3 regions of the Candidatus Aalborgicola defluviihabitans genome follow, and region 1 is predicted to be linked to each of the others. Evidence: predicted binding sites of a transcription regulator. Region 1 holds the regulator's gene; each other region holds the start of a gene.

The links. The regulator FNR, encoded in region 1, switches genes on or off when oxygen is low (the NO sensors DNR and NnrR bind a similar motif). The targets are predictions, from matches to a motif close to TTGATNNNNATCAA.
Region 2: a site for FNR is predicted at 3,084-3,097, ahead of IPI80_RS14650 (hemerythrin domain-containing protein). Genes of this name have one in related genera too.
Region 3: a site for FNR is predicted at 4,252-4,265, ahead of clpB (ATP-dependent chaperone ClpB). Genes of this name have one in related genera too.

What each region holds. Positions count from the first base shown of each region.
Region 1 covers NZ_JADJKN010000008.1:224,000-231,264, reverse strand. Annotated here, with positions in the region: gene ccoN (cytochrome-c oxidase, cbb3-type subunit I) at 1-811, shown strand, start outside; gene ccoO (cytochrome-c oxidase, cbb3-type subunit II) at 824-1,450, shown strand; gene IPI80_RS11460 (cbb3-type cytochrome oxidase subunit 3) at 1,468-1,611, shown strand; gene ccoP (cytochrome-c oxidase, cbb3-type subunit III) at 1,633-2,544, shown strand; gene ccoG (cytochrome c oxidase accessory protein CcoG) at 2,570-4,036, shown strand; gene IPI80_RS11445 (FixH family protein) at 4,046-4,312, shown strand; gene IPI80_RS11440 (hypothetical protein) at 4,316-4,606, shown strand; gene fnr (fumarate/nitrate reduction transcriptional regulator Fnr) at 4,603-5,322, opposite strand; gene hemN (oxygen-independent coproporphyrinogen III oxidase) at 5,523-6,917, shown strand; gene IPI80_RS11425 (sulfite exporter TauE/SafE family protein) at 6,927-7,265, shown strand, end outside.
Region 2 covers NZ_JADJKN010000014.1:96,793-104,057, forward strand. Annotated here, with positions in the region: gene IPI80_RS14635 (SRPBCC family protein) at 1-218, shown strand, start outside; gene IPI80_RS14640 (carboxypeptidase regulatory-like domain-containing protein) at 235-2,103, shown strand; gene IPI80_RS14645 (SDR family NAD(P)-dependent oxidoreductase) at 2,107-2,958, shown strand; gene IPI80_RS14650 (hemerythrin domain-containing protein) at 3,271-3,789, shown strand; gene msrA (peptide-methionine (S)-S-oxide reductase MsrA) at 3,849-4,400, opposite strand; gene IPI80_RS14660 (hypothetical protein) at 4,587-5,288, shown strand; gene IPI80_RS14665 (acyl-CoA dehydrogenase family protein) at 5,245-6,552, opposite strand; gene ccoG (cytochrome c oxidase accessory protein CcoG) at 6,624-7,265, opposite strand, start outside.
Region 3 covers NZ_JADJKN010000013.1:30,532-37,796, forward strand. Annotated here, with positions in the region: gene IPI80_RS13595 (glycosyltransferase) at 1-70, shown strand, start outside; gene ygiD (4,5-DOPA dioxygenase extradiol) at 159-1,025, shown strand; gene rnk (nucleoside diphosphate kinase regulator) at 1,059-1,478, opposite strand; gene clpB (ATP-dependent chaperone ClpB) at 1,581-4,181, opposite strand; gene IPI80_RS13615 (class I SAM-dependent methyltransferase) at 4,589-5,662, opposite strand; gene IPI80_RS13620 (molybdenum cofactor biosynthesis protein MoaE) at 5,677-6,171, opposite strand; gene moaD (molybdopterin converting factor subunit 1) at 6,176-6,427, opposite strand; gene glp (gephyrin-like molybdotransferase Glp) at 6,424-7,265, opposite strand, start outside.

The DNA of each region.
Region 1 (7,265 bases):
CAATGCGGTGGGTTTCTTCCTGACCGCCGGCTTCCTGGGCATGATGTACTACTTCATTCCCAAGCAGGCAGGCCGTCCTGTCTATAGCTACCGTCTGTCCATCGTTCACTTCTGGGCGCTGATCTTTACCTACATGTGGGCGGGCCCTCACCACCTGCATTACACCGCGTTGCCTGACTGGACCCAGTCCGTTGGCATGGTGTTCTCCCTGATTCTTCTGGCCCCCAGCTGGGGCGGCATGATCAACGGCATCATGACTCTCTCGGGTGCCTGGCACAAGCTGCGCGATGACCCCATCCTGCGCTTCCTGATCGTGTCGCTGTCGTTCTACGGCATGTCCACCTTCGAAGGCCCCATGATGTCCATCAAGACCGTCAACGCCCTGAGCCACTACACCGACTGGACCGTAGGCCACGTGCACTCGGGCGCTCTGGGCTGGGTGGGTCTGGTGACCATGGGTTCCATGTACTACCTGATTCCCAGGCTGTTCGGGCAGAAGCAGATGCACAGCGTCAAGGCCATTGAAGTCCACTTCTGGACCGCAACCATCGGTATCGTGATCTATATCGCTGCCATGTGGATTGCCGGTGTGATGCAGGGCCTGATGTGGCGCGCTATCAATGCGGACGGCACACTGACCTATACCTTTGTTGAATCGGTAAAGGCTACCTATCCGTTCTACGTTCTGCGTTTGTGTGGTGGTCTGTTGTACTTGTCCGGCATGATCATCATGCTGTGGAACACGCTGAAGACGGCTACGGCCGGCCGTGCGGTGAACGTCACCATTCCAGCCGTTGCTGCACACGCATAAAAGGGTATCAACATGGCAAATCAAAATACAAAATCCGGGCTGTCACATGAAGCCATTGAGACGAACAACTTCTTGATGATCGTTCTCATTTTGGTGGTGTTGCTGGTAGGCGGCATGGTGGAAATCGTTCCGCTGTTCTTCCAGAAGTCCACCACAGAGCCGATCAAGGGTGTCCTACCCTATACCGCGCTGCAATTGGCTGGTCGTGACATCTATGTACGTGAAGGTTGCTACAACTGCCACTCGCAAATGATTCGCCCCTTCCGTGCTGAAACCCTGCGTTACGGTCACTATTCTGTGGCGGGCGAGTCGGTGTACGACCACCCGTTTCAGTGGGGCAGCAAACGTACCGGCCCGGATCTGGCCCGCGTGGGCGGCAAGTACAGCGATGAATGGCACCACACCCACTTGAACAATCCACGTGACGTCGTTCCGGAATCCAACATGCCTGCCTACCCCTGGCTGGAAAAGACCCCGGCGGATGCCGATGTCATGCCGACCCACATGAAGGCGCTGCGCGTCGTGGGCGTTCCCTATACCGACGAGCAAATCAACAAGGCCGTGGAAGACGTCAAGGGCAAGACTGAACTCGAAGCCCTGGTTGCCTATCTGCAGGTCCTGGGTCTGGCACTCAAGTAAACACCAAGGAGTTGAATATGGACTTTGATGTCAACACCCTGCGGTCGCTAGCTACTGTGACCAGCTTTGTTACGTTTATCGGCATTGTGTGGTGGGCGTGGTCCAAGCGGCGCGCATCCGACTTCTCGGAAGCCGCCAACCTGCCTTTCGAGCAGGACTGACCCCGTCATTAAGGATTTGAAATGAGCGACTTTACAAGCAACTTCTGGTCGGTCTATGTGACCGGCATCACGCTGGTGAGCATTCTTGCCTGCGCGCTTCTGCTGTGGTTCAGCGGCAAGGCCAAGGCCATGACCGCAAGCGACAACAGCACCGGGCACGTATGGGATGAAGACCTGCGTGAAATGAACAATCCCCTGCCGCGCTGGTGGGTGTGGCTGTTCATCATCACCATCGTGTTCGCCGTTGTGTACCTAGTGTTGTATCCTGGTCTGGGCACCTTTACCGGCAGTACCAAGTGGACCTCCATCGGACAGTATGACGCCGAGGTTGCCAAAGGCAATGCTGAGGTGGCACCGCTATATGCCAAGTTTGCGGCGATGCCCATCGAAGAAGTGTCGCGTGACCCGCAGGCCCACGCCATTGGCGAGCGTTTGTTCATGAACAATTGCTCCCAGTGCCATGGCTCTGATGCGCGCGGCTCCAAGGGATTTCCGAATCTGACAGATAAGGATTGGCTTCACGGTGGTTCTCCGGAAAACATCACGGAGACCATCACCAAGGGTCGTATGGGCGTTATGCCTCCCATGGCTGCAGCCGTGGGCACAGCTGACGATGTCAAGAATGTGGCCAATTACGTGTTGAGCCTGTCCAACAGTCCGCACGACTCGGTTCGTGCCGAGTTGGGCAAGTCCAAGTTTGTGGTGTGTGCTGCCTGCCACGGAACGGACGGCAAGGGCAATCAGGCTTTGGGTGCTCCCAACCTGACTGACAACATCTGGCTGCACGGCTTCGGCGAAGCTGCCATTATGGCCATGGTCAACAACGGTAAGGTCAACCAGATGCCCGCACAAGAGGAACGTCTGACCGAAGGTCAAATTCGGGTGTTGGCGGCGTATGTTTGGGGCTATTCGAACAACGCCAAGGCTAACTAAACGTTCGTAGCGAAAGCATCAAATTTTGAACGACAGGGCATTACCGCCGCGCAAGATCATTCCGATCGTATCCGCCACGGGTAAGGGGGGAACGCCCCCTGCCGACGATGACGATGGGGTGATGGTCTCGCTGTACGAAGCCCGCCAAAAAATCTACCCGCGCAGCGTAGCGGGATTTTTTTCCAACTGGCGATGGGGCATGGTGTTCCTGACCCAGCTGATCTTTTATGGCCTTCCCTGGCTGGAATGGGGCCAGCGCCAGGCTGTGCTGTTTGATCTGGGGGCGCGCCGCTTCTACATTTTCGGCCTTGTCCTGTATCCCCAGGATTTCATCTACCTGACCGGTATTTTGGTCATTTCGGCCTTGGCGTTGTTTCTTTTTACGGCAGTGGCCGGGCGCTTGTGGTGCGGTTACGCCTGTCCGCAAACCGTCTATACAGAAATATTCCTATGGTTGGAAAAGTTCACAGAAGGCGACCGCTCCGCCCGTATGCGCCGTGATAGCGGCCCGTGGACCAAAGACAAGATCCTGCGCAAGGTTTCCAAGCACGCACTGTGGCTTGGAGTGGGCTTGTGGACGGGACTGACGTTTGTTGGCTACTTCACCCCGATCAAGGAACTGGCAGGTGCGGTGGTGCACTGGCAGCTGGGCTCGTGGGAGGTTTTCTGGTTTCTTTTCTACAGCTTTGCCACTTATGGCAATGCAGGTTTCATGCGTGAGCTGGTGTGCAAGCACATGTGCCCGTATGCGCGTTTTCAAAGCGCCATGTTCGATCGCGATACCCTTATCGTCACCTACGATGAAGCGCGCGGTGAACCCCGGGGAGCCCGTTCCCGAAAGGCTGACCCGGCCAAACTTAACCTGGGTGCCTGCGTGGATTGCAGCCTGTGTGTGCAGGTTTGCCCTACCGGCATTGATATCCGCAAGGGCCTGCAATACGAGTGCATAGGCTGTGGTGCCTGTGCCGACGTGTGTGACACGGTCATGGACAAGTTGGGTTACGCCCGTGGGTTGGTCAAATATTCCACGCAGAATGCCATTACCCAAAATTGGACGCGGGGCCAGACTTTGCGCCATGTGCTGCGCCCCCGTGTGTTGATCTATTCCGGCATTTTGGCCGCCATCGTTGTGGCCATGGTCGTGAGCCTGACGTTGCGCACGCCATTCAAGGTGGATGTGGTGCGTGACCGTGGTGTGCTGGCCCGAATTGTGGAGGGCGGGCGGATCGAAAATGTGTACCGCTTGCAGATCATGAATGCTACGGAATCCGAGCAGCGTTTTACCATTGCCGCCGACGGGCTGCCCGGGCTGGTTGTGGTGACAGAGGGTGACGTTGTGGTAGAGCCCACACAATCCCGTTGGACAGCAGTGCGCGTGCAAGCGCCGTATGATGCAGCACCTGCGGGTTCACACACGATTCATTTCCAGATATCTGGCCAGGGTTCCACTGGCCAGGTGACTGAAAAATCAGTTTTTATTGTTCCTCGCTAAGGAAAATTTATGTCTCAATCCGCACCAACTCCCGCAACGCCCTGGTGGAAATTCGGGCATGTCTGGATGGTGATTGCCGGCCCCGCGCTGGTGGTCGTTGCCTCCTTTTACACGTTTTACCTGGCAGCGTCGGGCAAGGACCCGGTGATTGACGAAAATTATTACCAAAAAGGCTTGGAAATCAACAAGACACTGGAAGGCAACCCGGCCAGCCTGGCGCCCGCCATGCAGGCGCGCAATCATGCCGCCACCGGTGTCAATACTCCTCAAAGGTAAGCCATGTTGCAACAACGATTGATGTGGATAATTTGGCCAGCGTTCCTGATGGCCGGGGTGCTGGAGATGCTGGTCTTTGGCATGGTTGACCCGCAAGATGTGCATTGGTTTGGCATGCCATTGGATTGGTCCCGGCAGGGTACCTACACGATTGCATTCTTTGTCTTCTGGGCCATCATGGTTGTGTCAAGCGGACTGACGAGTCTGCTGTCCATGTCGCCTTTTGAGGTGAACCGCTGCCCTCTGACTCCCACGCAGCGTCCGGACGGCTGCCCCAAGCAGGAATCCTGCTAGCCACCCATCTTGGTATTGACGATTTCGCGCAGCGCATCGGTACTCAGGATGCGCACATGGCGCTGCTTCACTTCAATGATGCCGTCATCTACAAACTTGGAGAATGTGCGGCTCACGGTCTCCAGTTTCAATCCTAGATAGCTGCCAATTTCTTCGCGTGTCATGCGCAGCACCAATTCATGTTGAGAGAATCCCCGGGCGTGCAGGCGTTGCACCAAATTCAACAGGAAGGCTGCCAGACGTTCTTCTGCGCGCATGCTGCCCAGCAGCAGCATGACACCGTTTTCACGGACGATTTCGCGGCTCATGATCTTGTGAACATGGCGCTGCAAGGCGTTGACTTCCCGTGAGAGTTCTTCGATACGGTCAAACGGCATGACGCAGACTTCCGCGTCTTCCAGGGCCACCGCATCGCAGGTGTGGTGGTCGTTGACGATACCGTCCAGGCCAATAACCTCGCCAGCCATCTGAAAACCCGTTACCTGGTCGCGTCCATCTTCAGACGCCACGCAGGTTTTGAAGAAGCCGGTACGAATCGCATACAAGCTGGTGAACTTTTCACCGTTACGAAACAGGGTGGTGCCACGCTTGATCTTGCGCCGACTGGCCACCACATCTTCAATACGATCCATCTCCGCGGAGGTCAAACCCATGGGCATGCACAACTCGCGCAAATTGCAGTTGGAACACGCGACCTTGATGGTTTGTGCAATCAATGGAGCCACTTTACTTGCGCCCTTGACGGCGGGTTGAGTCTTGGTTTCGGGGCAGAGTAGAGGTGCGGGTTGTTGATCGAGCATAGCGTGCGCCAAAATCTGGACCCCCTCAGTTTACCCACTTTAGTTGTTCTTGATTCAAATCAAGCGGACCGTGGAGGAAATGCTGCAAAGTTGGGCCCGTTTTGTCCGGAGTTTTCATGAGCGTGCCAGTTCAAATCGTTCCCGAAGAATTGTTGAGTCGATTCGATGTGCCTGGTCCCCGATACACATCCTTTCCAACGGCTGACCGTTTTGTCGAGGCTTTCACGACCGACGATTATGTGCAGGCACTAACCCAGCGCCGCACGGGCCTGGCCGCCCGCTCCCGGCCACTTTCGCTGTATGTGCACATTCCGTTTTGCGAATCTCTGTGCTACTACTGTGCTTGCAACAAAATCATCACCAAGCACCACGAAAAGGCTGCATCGTATCTGAGTTACCTCAGCCGCGAGGTAGACCTGCATACCCAATACATCGGCCAGGGTCAGACCATCAGTCAGTTGCATTTGGGTGGTGGCAGCCCGACATTTCTGCGCGACGATGAATTGCGCGAGTTGATGGCCATGTTGCGGCGCAACTTCACCCTGGCGCCAGGCGGTGAATATTCCATAGAAATTGATCCACGGACGGTAGATGCCGCCCGACTGGACACCCTGACGGAACTCGGTTTCAACCGACTGAGTTTTGGTGTGCAAGACTTCGACCCCGCTGTGCAAAAGGCGGTGCACCGGGTGCAACCGGCCGAGCAGGTGTTCGCACTGATCGACGCCGCGCGCAAACGCGGCTTTGACTCCATCAACATTGATTTAATTTATGGCCTGCCGCGCCAGACGCCTGAGTCATTTGCCCGCACGTTGGAGCAGGTCAACCAGTTGCGGCCAGACCGCATTGCGCTCTATGCCTACGCCCATTTGCCCGAGCGCTTCAAACCCCAGCGGCGCATTGATGCGCAGACGCTGCCCAACGCGGCGGCCAAGGTGGCCATGCTGTCGCGTTCCCTGGTGTCCTTTTTGTCGGCGGGCTACGTGTACGTGGGTATGGACCACTTTGCGCTGCCTGACGATGCATTGGCCATTGCCAAACGCCAAGGACGCCTGCACCGCAACTTCCAGGGCTACAGCACACAACCCGCTTGCGACATGATTGGTTTGGGCGTGTCCTCCATTGGCCGGGTGGGCGCCACCTACAGCCAAAACGCCAAGACGCTTGAAGAGTATTGCGACCTGATCGACCAGGGTCGTTTGCCAGTGGTGCGCGGGTTGGCGCTGTCGCGGGACGATCTGGTGCGCCGCGCCGTGATCATGTCGTTGATGTGCCAGGGTCAAGTTCTGTTTGAATCCATTGACCTGGCCTATCTTGTCGATTGCCGCAACTACTTTACCCGGGAGCTGGAAGACCTGCAGTCTCTGGTGGAACAAGGCCTGGTGACCGTGGATGACACGGGCATTCAGGTTACGGCCCAGGGCTGGTTCTTTGTGCGCGCGGTTGCCATGGTGTTTGACCGCTACCTGCAGACCGACCGCACGCGGGCGCGGTTTTCCAAGATCATTTAGCATGCGCCGATGCAATCTTCTCTGGCGCTGACGGCGCTGCTCATGGGCTTGGCTGGCGGCCCCCACTGTGTTGCCATGTGTGGTGCGGCGTGCGCCGGTATCAGCCAGGCAGCTGGACCCCACAAGAATACGGCCCTGTGGACCTTTCAATTGGGTCGCATCATTGGTTACGCCATCCTCGGGGGCTTGGCTGCTGCTTCGCTGCAGGGCCTCGGTTGGCTGACCGTGCAGTCTGCTGCGTTGCGCCCTGTCTGGTCCCTGTTTCACGTCGCCGCATTGGTGCTGGGGTTGATGCTGTTGTTTCAGGCCCGTCAGCCCGTTTGGCTGGAAAGCACGGCACGGAGGGTT
Region 2 (7,265 bases), on a different contig from region 1:
ACAAAAAGATTTCGGGTGCCTTGGTCGGCTTGAAGACGGTGCTGGACTCTCCTGCATCTAACCAGCGAGACGCACTTGCAAACACACGGGCTGTCGCACCCTCCGGAGGCAAACCCATGGCAATCGCTAAAGCAGTGGCACGCAATGTCGCTCTGTCCGCCGTTGTGTCAACCGTCGTTATGGCGGCGGGACACGCTTACTTCTATTACTTCGGTTAACGGGCAGGCACGCATGATGAAAAAAGCCATCACCCAACTTGCGCTTACCGCCCTGCTACTTGGCGCAAGCGCGCTCAGCCACGCCGGCGCGCACCTGAACGGCAGCGTTGGCACCGTAGAAGGCAAGCCGATTGCCGGCGCCATGGTCACCGTTTGGAACACCGAAAAAAATCGCAAAGAAACGGTCTACACCGACGCAGGCGGTCGTTACGCCATCGACACCAGCTTTACCGGAAAGCTGGCGGTACGGGTGCGCACACCGTATTTCAGGGACATGACCAAAGACGTGAACCTGACCGAGAAGCAAAACCTAAAACTCGATTTTGGTGTGGAAAAAATCATGTCGATTGAAGAACTGTCGGACACTTTGCCCGCGTCGGCCCACAACGCCGTGCTGCCCTTTGGCGACGACAAACTCAAAAAGACCTTTATCTCGCAATGTGGCTATTGCCACCAACAAGGCAATTCGCTGACGCGCCGCCCGCGTGACGAAAAGGAGTGGAGCAAGGTGGTGCGCCGCATGGAAGGCTACACCGCGCTGCTGACTTGGCGTGAAACCCAAAGCATCACCCAATTGCTGAACGACGGTTTTACCGGCAAACCAGTCAAGGCCATTCAGGTGAATGATTTCTCGCCAGAGCAATCCAAAGCGCGCATTGAAGAATGGCATGCCGCAACACCCATGTCTTTCTTGCACGACACCATTGTTTTGAGTGACGACAAGCTGATGGGCATCGACGAAGGCCGCGACGAGGTCCACATTTTGGACCGCCCGAGCGGAAAAATTGACATCTACAAAATGCCGGTGACCGACGAAAAAGAAGGCGGCAACTTTCACGGCATTGAGCTGCCCATTGGCATCTTCACCGGCAAGCACGGCCCACACAGCGGCGTGCAGATTTCAGACGGACGCGTTTTCTTTACCGGCGCGCTCTCGTCGAACTTACTCATGTTCCAGCCGGCCACCAAGGAGTGGAAGCTGTACCCCATTCCACGCGGATTTTTGTGGCACAAGGGCTTGTATTCGCACACCATCCGTGCCGACAATGACGAGAACCTGTGGTTCACCATGCTGGCCTCTAATATGGTGCTCAAGTTTGACACGCACACCGGGAAGTTCACCGAGGTGGCTCTGCCGCACAACGGTGTGATGCGCGGCATTACCGATTACTTCTTTGGGCTCATGCTCAAAATCGCAGGGCTGTGGCCCAAGGGCAATTTGCACCTGGCGCTGTCGCACCACAAGTGGCTCAACGGCGGGCGCGACATCATGAACTGGCCGTATGGCATCGACATCAACCCCAAGGATGGCGGCATTTGGTATTCCAAACTGCTGGCCAACAAAATCGGCCATATCGATCCCAAGACCTTGCAGGTGACCGAATACGACGTGCCCCACAAAGGCCCGCGCCGCATGCGCTTTGATAGCAACGGCATTTTGTGGATTCCGTCTTTTGACGAGGGTTACCTGATGCGTTTTGACCCCTCCACCCAGCAGTTTGAAAGCACCGCCTTGCCCCTGTTGGCGGCCAACGAGTTTGAGCTGCCCTACGCGCTGAACGTGGACAAGCATGGTGACGTGTGGATTGCCACCAACAACTCGGACCGCATCACCCGCTACATCCCCAAAGACAAAAAGTTTGTCATGTACCACATGCCGCACCGCGTGATCTGGTTCCGCGATTTTGAATTCACCCAAGACGGCAAGGTGTGCGCATCCAACTCCAATTTACCGGCCTATGCTCATGAAGACCAGATGCCCGCCTTCTTCTGTCTGCAGCCAGACAAGGCCAGCACGGAATCGCTCATTCCCGAGCACCAAGCCCAACACATTAAAAACTTCAACAAACTCAACAAACTCAACAACCCCAATAAGGCGCACTAAACCATGTCTGCACTCCCAACTCTCCACGGTAAAGTGGTTCTCATCACCGGCGCGGCATCGGGCATTGGCCTGTCGTGTGCGCAGTCGTTTGCCAAACAAGGCGCCCGCGTCATCATCACCGACCTGAACGAGGCCGCACTGGAAGCCGCCCGCCAGTTGGTGCTGGCCGCTGGGGCGCCCAGTTGCCTGACGTACGTATGTGACGTCTCCAATGAAGCATCTGTCAGCGCCTGCGCCACACGTGTGCAAAGCGATGTGGGTGCATTGGATGTATTGGTGAATAACGCTGGCATTTACTATCTCGGCGGTTTTATGGAAACGTCATTGGAGATGTGGCAACGCATGTTCCAAGTCAACCTCATGGGCATCGTTTTGATGTGCCGCGCATTTTTGCCGGCCATGAAAGCGGCTGGCGGAGCGCGCCGCATTGTCAACATCGGATCACTCGCCAGCTTTCTGGGCGCGCCCAACATCACCGCCTACACCGCCAGCAAGCACGCGGTGCTGGGTCTGAGTGATGTGCTGGCAATGGAGCTGGCGGCCGAGCGCAGCCCGGTGGGCATTACGCGCGTCTGCCCCGGCATCATCAACACGCCACTGCTGGCAGGCAAGACGGTGGGAACCAACATCACCCAGCGCCAGTTGCTGCAGCAACAGGAGTACTACCGCACCCACGGGTGCACGCCCGATGTGGTGGCCAATGGGGTAGTCAAAGCGGTACAGCGGGGTGACGACTATTGCTTTGTCGGCCCCAAGGCCAAGATGGGCTTTTGGGGAACACGCCTCTCGCGCAAGTTGGCGCACGCCATGTCCATAACGGAATCGACCCAAAGCGGGTACCTAGACGCACCTTAACGCGAAAAAGTGTGCCAGCCTCCACGCCGCGTCGTGGTGGATTGTTGTGGGAGGTGAAGCCAATCAGAACAATACCCACTGCGAGGATAAAGCAGAGGTGGAACACCACCACGCAATTCATCGCCTTGATTACCGTCAAACAGTACGTCAATTTGGTGAAAAAAATACCGCCTTTATTGTGCATTTCCCAAAAAGGCGACAAGTTTCGGCAATGGGAAAATTCAGTCAAATGACGCAGTTCGCTTGGGATAAGATAACAAACCTACTAGCAGGGTAGTAGTGGCTTCAGTCGCAAAAGAGGAGAAGATTTGCATGTTTGATTTTTTTAAGAAGAAGGAAGAAAAAAAATCTGCACCAGCTGCTGCGCCTGCGCCTGCGCCCGCGCCGACACAATCTGGGGGGATTCAGTTCTACCCGGAATTGATCAAAGATCTGATCGGAGATCACCGTCGGTTGTTCCAGCTTTACGACAGCATCAAAGAGAGCTTCACCCACCGCGACCTTGCGACGGTCTCCGGTAATTTGAAGGAATTCGGTGCGCTCGTTCGCAATCACCTACTCACTGAGAACATGCGTCTGTACATCTATTTGCAGCAGCAGATGGCGGGGGATGAAATCAATTCGGCGCTAGTTCGATCATTTCGCAAGGAAATGGATGGCATTGGAAAAAACGTCCTGGATTTTCTTGAAAAATACAAGGAGATTGAAAAGAGTTCCGATGCCGATCTGTCGTCATTTTCCGGGGAACTCGATCAAATCGGTAGTGTTGTCAGCACCCGCATGAAACGTGAAGAATTGACACTGTATCCGCTTTACGTCTCAAAATACTGAGCGTTTCTGGCAGACGCGCCTGCCGAAGCGCGCTGTCGGACATGGCCTTCGTCAAGTGTTCAGTCTTTTTGCAGGCGTAAAAACGTCTTGCGAAACTTGGCCACCTTGGGCGCTGCCACGGCCATACAGTAGCCCTGGTCCGGGTTGCGGGCGAAGAAGTCCTGGTGGTAGTCCTCGGCTGGCCAGTAGTTGGATACTGGCAGCACTTCCGTCACGATCGCCTGGCTATATGTGCCGCTGGCGGCCATCTCGGCGATCACTTCTTTAGCCACAGCCTGCTGCTCAGGCGTCGAGAAGTAAATGCCGCTACGGTATTGCGTGCCGGTGTCATTGCCCTGGCGGTTGAGTGTGGTCGGATCGTGGATGACAAAGAAAATCTCCAGTACCTCGCGCGTGGAAATTTGCGCCGGGTCATAGACCAGCTTGACTACCTCGTTATGGCCTGTGGCGCCGGTACATACGTCTTCGTAACTGGGGTTTTGTGATTGCCCGTTGCTGAAGCCAGACTCTACATCCAGCACGCCGCGCACCTGCACATATACAGCCTCTGTGCACCAGAAGCAGCCCCCCCCCAGGGTGATGGTTTGCGGGGATTGAGGTGAACCAGTCATGAAACCTCCTTCAATGGATACACTTGTTAACCCAGTATCGCACCGCAACGCAATCGCCGCTTATCGGGTATCTTTGCGCTTTCACCCGTTTGTGGGATGCTTTGACCATGACTTGTCGCTAGACTCACCCGCTAGTACAACGGCACAGCGACGCACGGACGTGCAAGCAAAGGGAAACAGATGCAAATGGCATGGATTCTGGTTGCCTTCCTGGTGGGGGCCAGCGCAGCTGCGGGTGCGGTGTATGCCTTGACTGCCAAGCGTCGCCAGCCGAAGGAAGCGCCCGACGTGTGGCCTGTGACGGCTCGCCCACTGACCAGTTTTGGCGAAAGACGAACCTGGGCCTGGCTCGCCCACACCATGCCTGAACAGCAGATCGCGCCCAAAGTTCCGCTGGCGCGATTCACCCACCCTGGCACCGGACCTGACGCCGCCCACTGGTTCAAGCGGCTCAATGGCATTTACTGCACTTTTACCGTGCTGTCCGTTGACGGCAGGGTGTTGGGCTGTGTGGATGTGGAAAATGACAAGTGGCCAACACAAGCCAGCCAGGACACGAAGTACAACGTGCTCACTCAGTTGGACATTCCCTATCGGCTGGTGGACCCCAAACAGCTGCCGGATCCAGCCGCCTTGCGCGCCGAATTTCTACGTGAGCCGGCGGTGGACACCAGCGCGTACGCACGCTTGCAGGAAGAGTACACAGCACGCAACACGCTGGATGCCATTTTTGAGGAAAAACGCCAGACCCGCGCTGACGCGCTTGACAGCTTCCCAACCGATAAAAATCGTCGGGCCCGCCACAAAGAGCACCAATTGCAGCCGGTTCAACCCACCGCCGCGGCTAACGAATCCGCGCCGGTGCGTTCAACTGTTCGGGCGTCGTGAAATAGGCAGCTGTGGAGCCGCCGCGCGCGCGACCCTGGGCCAGTTCATGGCGTGCAACCGTACGCAAATGCACCTCATCGGGGCCATCCATCAAATGCAGTGCCCGGCCCCATGTCCAGAAGAAGGCCAGTGGCGTATCGGGTGACAGACCCATGGCACCAAAGACCTGCATAGCACGGTCCACCACACGGGATTGCAGCCGCGCGGCCACCACCTTGATGGCGGCTATCTGGGCCCGCAACGCACCAGGCTCAATCACCCCGGGGACCTGGTCCAGCATCCAGGCCACCTGCAACACCAACAGGCGGGCTTGATCGATCTCCATGCGCGACTCGGCAATCCAGTCCTGCACATTGGAAAAATCTGACAGGTATTTGCCAAAAACCTGGCGTTCCAGCGTGCGTTCGGTAGCCAATTCCAGCGCCAGTTCGCACTGGCCAATGGCACGCATGCAATGGTGCACACGCCCAGGCCCCAGACGCGCCTGCGCCATCCTAAAGCCAGCGCCCCAATCGCCAAGCAAGCAATCGGCGCTCACGCGCACATCGCGCAGCACAATTTCGCAATGCCCTTCGGGCGAATGGTGATGCACCACCGAAATGTTGCGCACCACCTGTACGCCAGGCGTGTCCAACGGGACCAGCACCATGCTGTGCTGGTGGTGCACGCCAGCCTCTGCCCCCTCTGCACCGTCTGCGTCTGCGCTGTTACGACACATCACAATCAGCAGCTTGCATTGCGGATGGGCCACGCCGGTGATAAACCACTTGCGGCCATTGAGCACCAGTTGATCACCCTCACGGCGAACAGTGGTTTGCAGATTGGTGGGGTCACTGGAGGCCACATCAGGCTCGGACATGGCAAAGGCCGAACGCATCTGGCCGTTCAACAACGGCTCCAGCCATTGAGTACGCTGCGCGGGGTTGGCAAAACGGTGCAGCAACTCCATGTTGCCGGTGTCGGGAGCGCTGCAATTGAACACCTCAGGCGCCCAGTGCACGCGACCCATCACCTCAGCCAGCGGGGCGTAGTCCAGATTGCACAGGCGGGTGCCAGGCTCATCGGAGCGCAGCGCGGGCAAAAACAAATTCCACAGGCCCTCTTCCCGCGCCAGGGTCTTCAAGTCTTCCAGAAAAGGCGGCGGGTAGACACCCGCCTGCACGCTAGCGTGCCAAGCCGGGTTGTAAGGCAGCACGTAGCGCTGCATGAACGCCTCAAGGCGCTGGCGCAGGTCTTGTGCGCGGGGAGAGTGTGCAAAGTCCATGTGCCCATTGTCCTTGCCACGCGAACGCCGTGTCAGAACACAGGTGACAACATGACCAACGTCAAGCAGGGTCAGCGTGGCACAAAGAAAGTTGACTTCTCGCGGGCCACGCGGGTCTGACCGTCTTGCACCGTCGTGATTTCGAACTTGATGGGGTTGGATCGCCCCTGGTAGGTGGCCTCCACGGTAGGAGGCAGCGTCAAGCGCACGGGAATCATGCCAATGCCGGTGGCTGCAACACTCAGTGTGGCCGGCGTGGCGAGGGCCAAGCTTGGCAGGCCGGACACGCTGACGGAATACGTCTGTGCTTCCTCGGTGCCATTCATGACCTGCAGGCGGTAGACGTTTTCAATAAAACCCTGATCCACAATGCGCGCTTGGGCGCCACGGTCTTTGATGACATCCGCCGAGAAGCCCTGACGCCGCGACAAACTGACCACAAAAATGGAACTGGTGGCCACCAGCAAGGCGGCATAAATCATGACGCGTGGCCGCCAAACACGGCTCACCATTTGCCGCGTCGTCAAATGCTGCTCGATGCCCGCACCCGATGAGTAGCGGATCAACCCCTTGGCGTAGCCCATCTTGTCCATTACGTCGTCACAGACGTCAATACAGGCCGCGCAGGCAATGCACTCATTCTGCAGGCCGTTGCGAATGTCGATGCCTGTGGGGCAAACCTGCACACACAGTGTGCAGTCAATGCAGTCGCC
Region 3 (7,265 bases), on a different contig from region 1:
TCAGGATTTACCCCAAATTGAACGCTCCCGGGTTGAAAAAAATCTGGGGTATGTCCCCTTGCCGGTATAGCAGTGATGGACTGGAATGCCGCTAACAGCGGCAGGAGTATCCAGACCATTACGGGAACTTTGGTAGGCCGGTTTGCTCTATTCAATGAATGGAACAAACCGTGACCGCCATCTCCGACACCACCCCCCTTCTGCAATCGCTCAAACCCTCACCACGCATGCCGGTGCTGTTTATGGGCCACGGCAGTCCCATGAACGCTTTAGAAGACAATGTCTGGCGCCGCAGCTGGCAAAGCTTGGGCGCCGAACTGCTGGCACGCGAGGCAAAGCCCCAGCTCATCCTGTGCATCTCGGCCCATTGGCTCACGCGGGGCGGCTGGCAGATCACGGGCATGGCACAGCCCAAGACGATTCACGATTTTGGTGGTTTTCCGCAGGAACTGTTTGACCAGCAATACCCGGCACCGGGTTCGCCTGCCGTAGCCGCCAGTCTGGCTCACCAACTGAAATCCCCGGCTACGGGTAATGCATTGGGTGTGGATACCGAAATATGGGGTCTGGACCACGGCACCTGGTCGGTGCTCAAACCCATGTTTCCCCTGGCCCATATCCCGGTGCTGCAACTGAGCATGGATTACAGCCGCCCACCCGCTGAGCATTACGCCCTGGGCCAACAGTTACAGGGTCTGCGCGAGCGCGGCGTGCTGATTGTGGGTAGCGGCAACATTGTGCACAACCTGCGTGCCATGCGTGGTGAAGCGAGCGCCATGCAGGCATACGACTGGGCGCAAGAGTTTGACGCCGTAGTGCAATCGCAAATCGAGACGGGCAACCTCTCGGTCCTGCACAACTTCCAGGCCCTGGGCGCCATGGCCCAACAGGCCCACCCTACCCATGAGCACTACCTGCCCCTGCTCTATTCCGCTGGTGCCGTACACGCCGAAGAGGCGCCGCGTTTCATCTCCACCGGCTTTCAGCTGGCATCCATCTCTATGCGCTCAGTGATGTGGGGATAAGTAAAAGGCGGCCTTTGAGCAAGCCGCTGGGCTTTACCGCTGGAACTCACCAGCCCGCTCAGGCTGGTAAACAATTTCGGTAATTTTGACTTTGAGCAAGCCCCCACCCGGCTTGGGCCATTCAATTTCGTCCCCTTGGGACAGCCCAAGCAGCGCACTGCCAACCGGGGCCAAAATGGAAATAGTCTTCCCGCTTGAATCCACATCTTTGGGATATACCAAGGTGAGTTCAAATTCGTTTTTCGTCGATTCGACCGTAAATTTCACTGTCGAATTCATGGTCACAATCGTCGGAGGAATTTCTGTGGGGTCGACCACATTGGCCCGGCCCAGCTCGGCTTCCAGTTCATCTTTGCCGGCAAAGCTGTTTGCGGGCAAGGACTCAATCAGGGTGTACAACCGGTCCTGATCCAACGAAGAGATGGTGATTTCGGGTCTGGTGTTCTTATCCACGGCTAAAAACCTTCACAAAAAAAGAGCGCATAGGCGCGCTCATTTGGCCAATGTACTCCAATCCGCAAAGTCCCCGAGGACTTTGCCAGATTGAAGCCTCACTCAGCTAAAGCTGAACTCCCCTGGGGCCAAAATTGTGTTCACCCCTACACTGATCACTGATTTGGGCGGGAACTTGCCCTCGAGCAACAACTTGGACAGCGGATTCTCAATGCGCTGCTGAATGGCGCGCTTCAGAGGCCGCGCACCAAACACCGGATCAAAACCGACTTTAGCCAGTTCAGCCACTGCCGCATCGCTGACCTGCAGCGTCAGATCCATTTTGGCCAAGCGTTGTGTCAGCACCTCCAACTGGATCTTGGCAATCGACGCAATGTTGGCCGCATCCAGCGAATGGAATACCACGGTCTCATCGATGCGGTTCAAAAACTCGGGGCGGAAATGATTTTTCAGCTCGCCGGTTACAGCGTCTTTCACGTCTTCGTAGTCTTGCCCCACCATGCTCTGGATCAGGTGGCTGCCGATGTTGCTGGTCATCACGATCACGGTGTTTTTGAAGTCCACAGTGCGGCCCTGGCCGTCAGTCAGGCGGCCATCATCCAGCACCTGCAAGAGCACGTTGAACACATCCGGGTGCGCCTTTTCCACCTCATCGAGCAACAGAACGGCGTAGGGCTTACGGCGCACCGCTTCGGTCAAGTAGCCGCCTTCTTCATAGCCCACGTAGCCGGGGGGTGCGCCAATCAGGCGGGCCACGGAATGCTTCTCCATAAACTCGCTCATATCGACACGAATCAGGTGGTCTTCACTGTCGAACATAAAGCCCGCCAGCGCCTTGCACAATTCGGTCTTGCCAACACCCGTAGGGCCCAGGAACAGGAAAGAGCCGGTGGGGCGATTGGGGTCAGACAGGCCCGAGCGCGAGCGGCGGATGGCGTTGGCAACGGCAGCAATCGCCTCATCTTGCCCCACCACGCGCTGGTGCAGTTTGTCTTCCATTTGCAGCAGTTTGTCTTTTTCACCCTGCATCATCTTGGCCACCGGAATACCGGTAGCGCGGCTCACCACCTCGGCAATTTCGTCCGCGCCCACCATCGTGCGCAGCAACTGTGCGCGGCCACCATCTTTGGCGCTTTGGGCTTTACCAGCCTCAGCCGCCTGGGCATCGGTCAGGCGCTTTTCCAACTCCGGCAGCTTGCCATACTGCAACTCGCCAGCATGGTTGAAGTCGCCCTTCTCCGTCAATTCCTTGATCTGAAAACGAACCTTCTCCACCTCCTGCATGATGGTCTTGGAACCCTGAGCCTGGGCCTTTTCGCTCTTCCACAGCTCATCCAGGTCAGCAATTTCTTTTTGCAGCGCGGTGATCTCTTCGTTGATGAGTTCCAGGCGCTTTTGCGAGGCCTCGTCCTTTTCGCGTTTTACCGCTTCACGCTCAATCTGCAGCTGAATCAAGCGGCGATCTTTTTTGTCCATCAGCTCGGGCTTGGAGTCCAGCTCGATCTTGATCTTGGAAGCGGCCTCATCGATCAGGTCAATCGCCTTGTCGGGAAGGAATCGGTCGGTAATGTAGCGGTTGGACAACTCAGCCGCAGCCACGATGGCCGGGTCGGTGATCTGCACGCCGTGGTGCACCTCGTAGCGTTCTTTCAGGCCGCGCAAGATGGCAATGGTGGCCTCCACCGTGGGCTCACCCACCAGAATTTTCTGGAAGCGGCGCTCCAGTGCGGCGTCTTTTTCGATGTACTTGCGGTATTCATCCAGCGTGGTGGCGCCCACGCAGTGCAACTCGCCGCGCGCCAAAGCGGGCTTGAGCATGTTGCCAGCGTCCATGGCGCCCTCGCCCTTGCCGGCGCCCACCATGGTGTGCAACTCGTCGATAAAGACAATCGTCTGGCCCTCATCTTTGGCCAGATCTTTGAGCACACTCTTCAGGCGCTCTTCAAACTCACCACGAAACTTGGCACCCGCCACGAGGGCAGCCATATCCAGACTCAGCACGCGCTTGCCTTTGAGAGAGTCGGGGACCTCGCCCGCCACGATGCGCTGTGCCAGTCCTTCCACAATCGCGGTCTTGCCCACACCAGGCTCACCAATCAACACGGGGTTGTTTTTGGTACGACGTTGCAACACCTGGATGGCGCGGCGAATCTCGTCGTCGCGGCCAATCACCGGGTCGAGCTTGCCCATGCGGGCGCGTTCGGTCAGGTCAATGCAGTATTTTTTGAGCGACTCGCGCTGGTCTTCAGCGTCGGCACTGTCCACATTCTGGCCGCCGCGTACCGCGTCAATAGCGGCCTCCAGGCTTTTGCGGGTAAGGCCGCTGGAGCGGACCAGGTTGCCAATGTCGGCTTTGCTGTCGGCAAGCGCCAGCAGGAACAACTCGCTGGCCACAAACTGGTCACCGCGTTTGATGGACTCTTTCTCTGCCGCCTGCAGTAGCACGCCCATATCGCGGTCCACGCCAATCTGGTCCTGCCCTTGAACCTCGGGCTGCTTCTTCACATAGGCCTCGGCCGCCATCAGCAACTGCGGCACATTGACGCCAGCACGCTGCAGCAATGCCTTGGGGCCGTCGTCCTGGCGCAGCATGGCCACCAGCACATGCGCGGGGGTGATGTAGGCGTGGTCCTGGGTCAGGGCCAATGTCTGGGCCTCGCCTAGGGCTTCCTGGAATTTGGTGGTGAGTTTCTCAATCCGCATAAAAATCCTCCGGTTGGAACAGACTTAGGGCTCTTCCCCACAATTTCAAGGGGTATTGCCACACGGCGTTTTGACTAAAATCAAAACATGGACATACGCCAACTCTCCGTTCGCTACCAGAAGGACCAGGACCGCATCCTGGTACGCATCAACACAAGCACCGGCGACGGGGTGCAGATGTGGCTCATCTGACGCATGGCACTCCGGTTCTGGCCACCGATCAACCAAGTCGTTATCGACCACTTTGCCATACCAGTCGACACCCAAGCCGGTCGATCTGGTGTTTGGCTTGATCCAGTTGACATGGATTTAGCCCCCAAAGCGCAGTGCCCCATGTACCTGAACTGACAAAACGTACAGAAATTGACCCGAGAGGTTTCCAACACCTCAGCATAGAAAATTGCCGATTACCGGACACGAGGCCGGATCATTCCCTTAACTGCAGGCCAATGGTTGGGAAACAGGTTCAATTTTTCCGGCTTTCCATCGTCCAGATAGGAGTATTCAAGCGCGATAAACTCTTCAAATAGTCGAACCTGGTTGTCCAGCAGAAACGTGGATGCAGGGTCCAGATTTTGTATTACTGCCAGTCCCGTTGGTGCGGTTCCTATCGTGTGTATTAAAAGGTCCTGGCGGTACTTCTTGAGCAGCACAATCAATCGCCAAACATCACCACTCCAGCGACTGGAGCGTGGCTCGCGCCCGGCGGACTCCTCGTCCAAAGGATAGCAATCGTGGATGAGTATCACGGAATCCGGTCTGCAACACCGCTCAATGTTGGCAAAGTCACGCATGGCAAATTCAAACTGGTGCATGCCATCAATGAAAGCCAAATCGACGCTTCGTTGACCCAGTTCTGAAGCCAGGTCATGGCTTTCAAAAAAGCTATCGCTGGTCATCTTGAAAACATGCATATTCGGTTCAAGCTTCCAGTCGATTTTCGGATCCGGATCAATGCCAACAATCGACTTTGCTGACTTGGCCAACCGAAGTGACGCTCCTTCAAATATACCGATCTCTACATAAGTCCGCGGTTTGAGATGCCCAATAATGCGGGTGAGAACATCAAAATAGTAGTCCCCCGGCAACCGTAATTGCGTCAGCAAAAAAAATGCCGCCACAGAGGCCGGATCCAACTGCCGCGCCAACTGGCACGATTCCAACGCCCTGGAGTTATCGCCCAGCATGCGCCAGCAGAGTGCAATTTCGAAGTGGCATCCCGCTTGATCCGCCTGAAGTTCCAGCGCTGAAGCCGCTTCAAGATCAATGAGCGCTCCCTGTGGGTCATTTAGCAAACGTTTCACCGCACCCCGAAGCATCAATGCGCTGGCATTTTGGGGGCTACGTCTAAGCAAGGCGTCCAGCGTTTCGTGGGCAGACTGAAACTTCAAAAGCTGCACGAGTGACTGTGCAAAATCGAGTTCCTTTTGATCGCGACTCGCTTTGCTCGTGAACAGATTTCTGAAAAAACTAGCCAGCATATAACTCCAAATAGCTACGCGTTAGGGGCCTGAATGCCCCACTTGGCCATTGCCTCATCATCGCTCACGCGCGCATCCACCCAGCGGGAGCCGGTAGGTGTCTGTTCCTTTTTCCAAAACGGCGCCTGGGTTTTGAGGTAGTCCATCAAAAATTCACAGGCCTGGAAGCTCTCGCCCCGGTGCGCGGAAGTCACAGCCACCAACACAATTTGATCCATTGGGTGCAGCAGACCCACGCGATGAATAACGCGGGCACCAAAGATATTGAATCGTTGCTGCGCTGCGTCGATCATGGCTTCGATGGACTTCTCGGTCATGCCGGGGTAGTGCTCCAGTTCCATGGATTGAATGATGCCGCTAGAGTCGCCGCCAGCCTGGTGTCGGTCGCGCACTGTGCCCACAAACATGCAGATGGCGCCAACCCGGTGATCATTCGCACGCAAACCGGCTAGTTCAGCAGATACGTCAAAGTCTGCCGTCTGGATCGCCACACGATTTCGAGCGTGCATAGCATCAGCCTCCGGTCACCGGGGGAAAGAACGCAACTTCGGCGCCGTCTGACAGTGGCGCCGATTCGTCGCTTAGCACCTGGTTGAGTGCCAGACGAACCGACTTGCCGCGCGCCAGGGCTTCAGCGTAGACGCCGCCTCGGGCAATGAGGCTGTCGCGCAGTTCTGCCAAGTTGGATGCTGTGGTGTCGAGCGATTCCGTGCCCTGGCCTAGGCCCTCGCGAATGGAAGCAAAGTATTTGATGTGGACTTTCATGCCAACAACTCCGAAAACGGTACAAAGCGCACCGTGTCACCCGGCGCGATGGCGCAACCCGGTGGATTGTCAATCAGGCCATCGCCCCAAACGGCTGAGGTCAGCACACCTGAGCTTTGGTTGGAGAACAGTTCCAGGCCACCGTCTGCATTGCGGCGAACCCGCAGGAACTCGCGGCGTTTATCAGGCCTCGCCCACGTGAAATTTGCTTGTGCAGCTATTGCTTTCATAGCAACTCGGTTGACACCTTGCAACCGCAACAGAAAAGGCCGCACCAGCACCAAAAAGGTAACAAAGCTGGCTACCGGGTTGCCCGGCAAGCCCATAAAGTGGGCATCGCCAATGCTTCCATATGCAAAGGGCTTGCCCGGCTTGATGGCAATCTGCCACAGGTCCAGCGTGCCCAGGGACTGCACGGCAGGTTTGATGTGGTCTTCTTCGCCTACCGATACGCCGCCACTGGTCAGAATCAGGTCGTGGCCCTTTGCCGCCTGACGCAAGGCCTGTATCGTGGCATCGCGGTGATCGGGGACGATACCCAGATCAGTCACCACACAGCCCAGTCGGCGCAGCAGCGCAATCAAAAAGTACCGGTTGGAGTTGTAGATGGCCCCGGGTGGCATGTCCTGTGGCGCCACAGCGCCGGGCATGACCAACTCGTTTCCAGTGGAAAACAGCGCCACGCGCGGGCGGCGCGCCACCTTCAATGCGGCCATGCCAATGCTGGCGGCCAGGCCCAGTTCGGCCGGGCCCAGGCGCTGGCCACGGGACAGCACGACGTCGCTGCGGGCCACATCCTCGCCAGCGCGACGGATATTTTGACCCGCTTTGGGCAAGC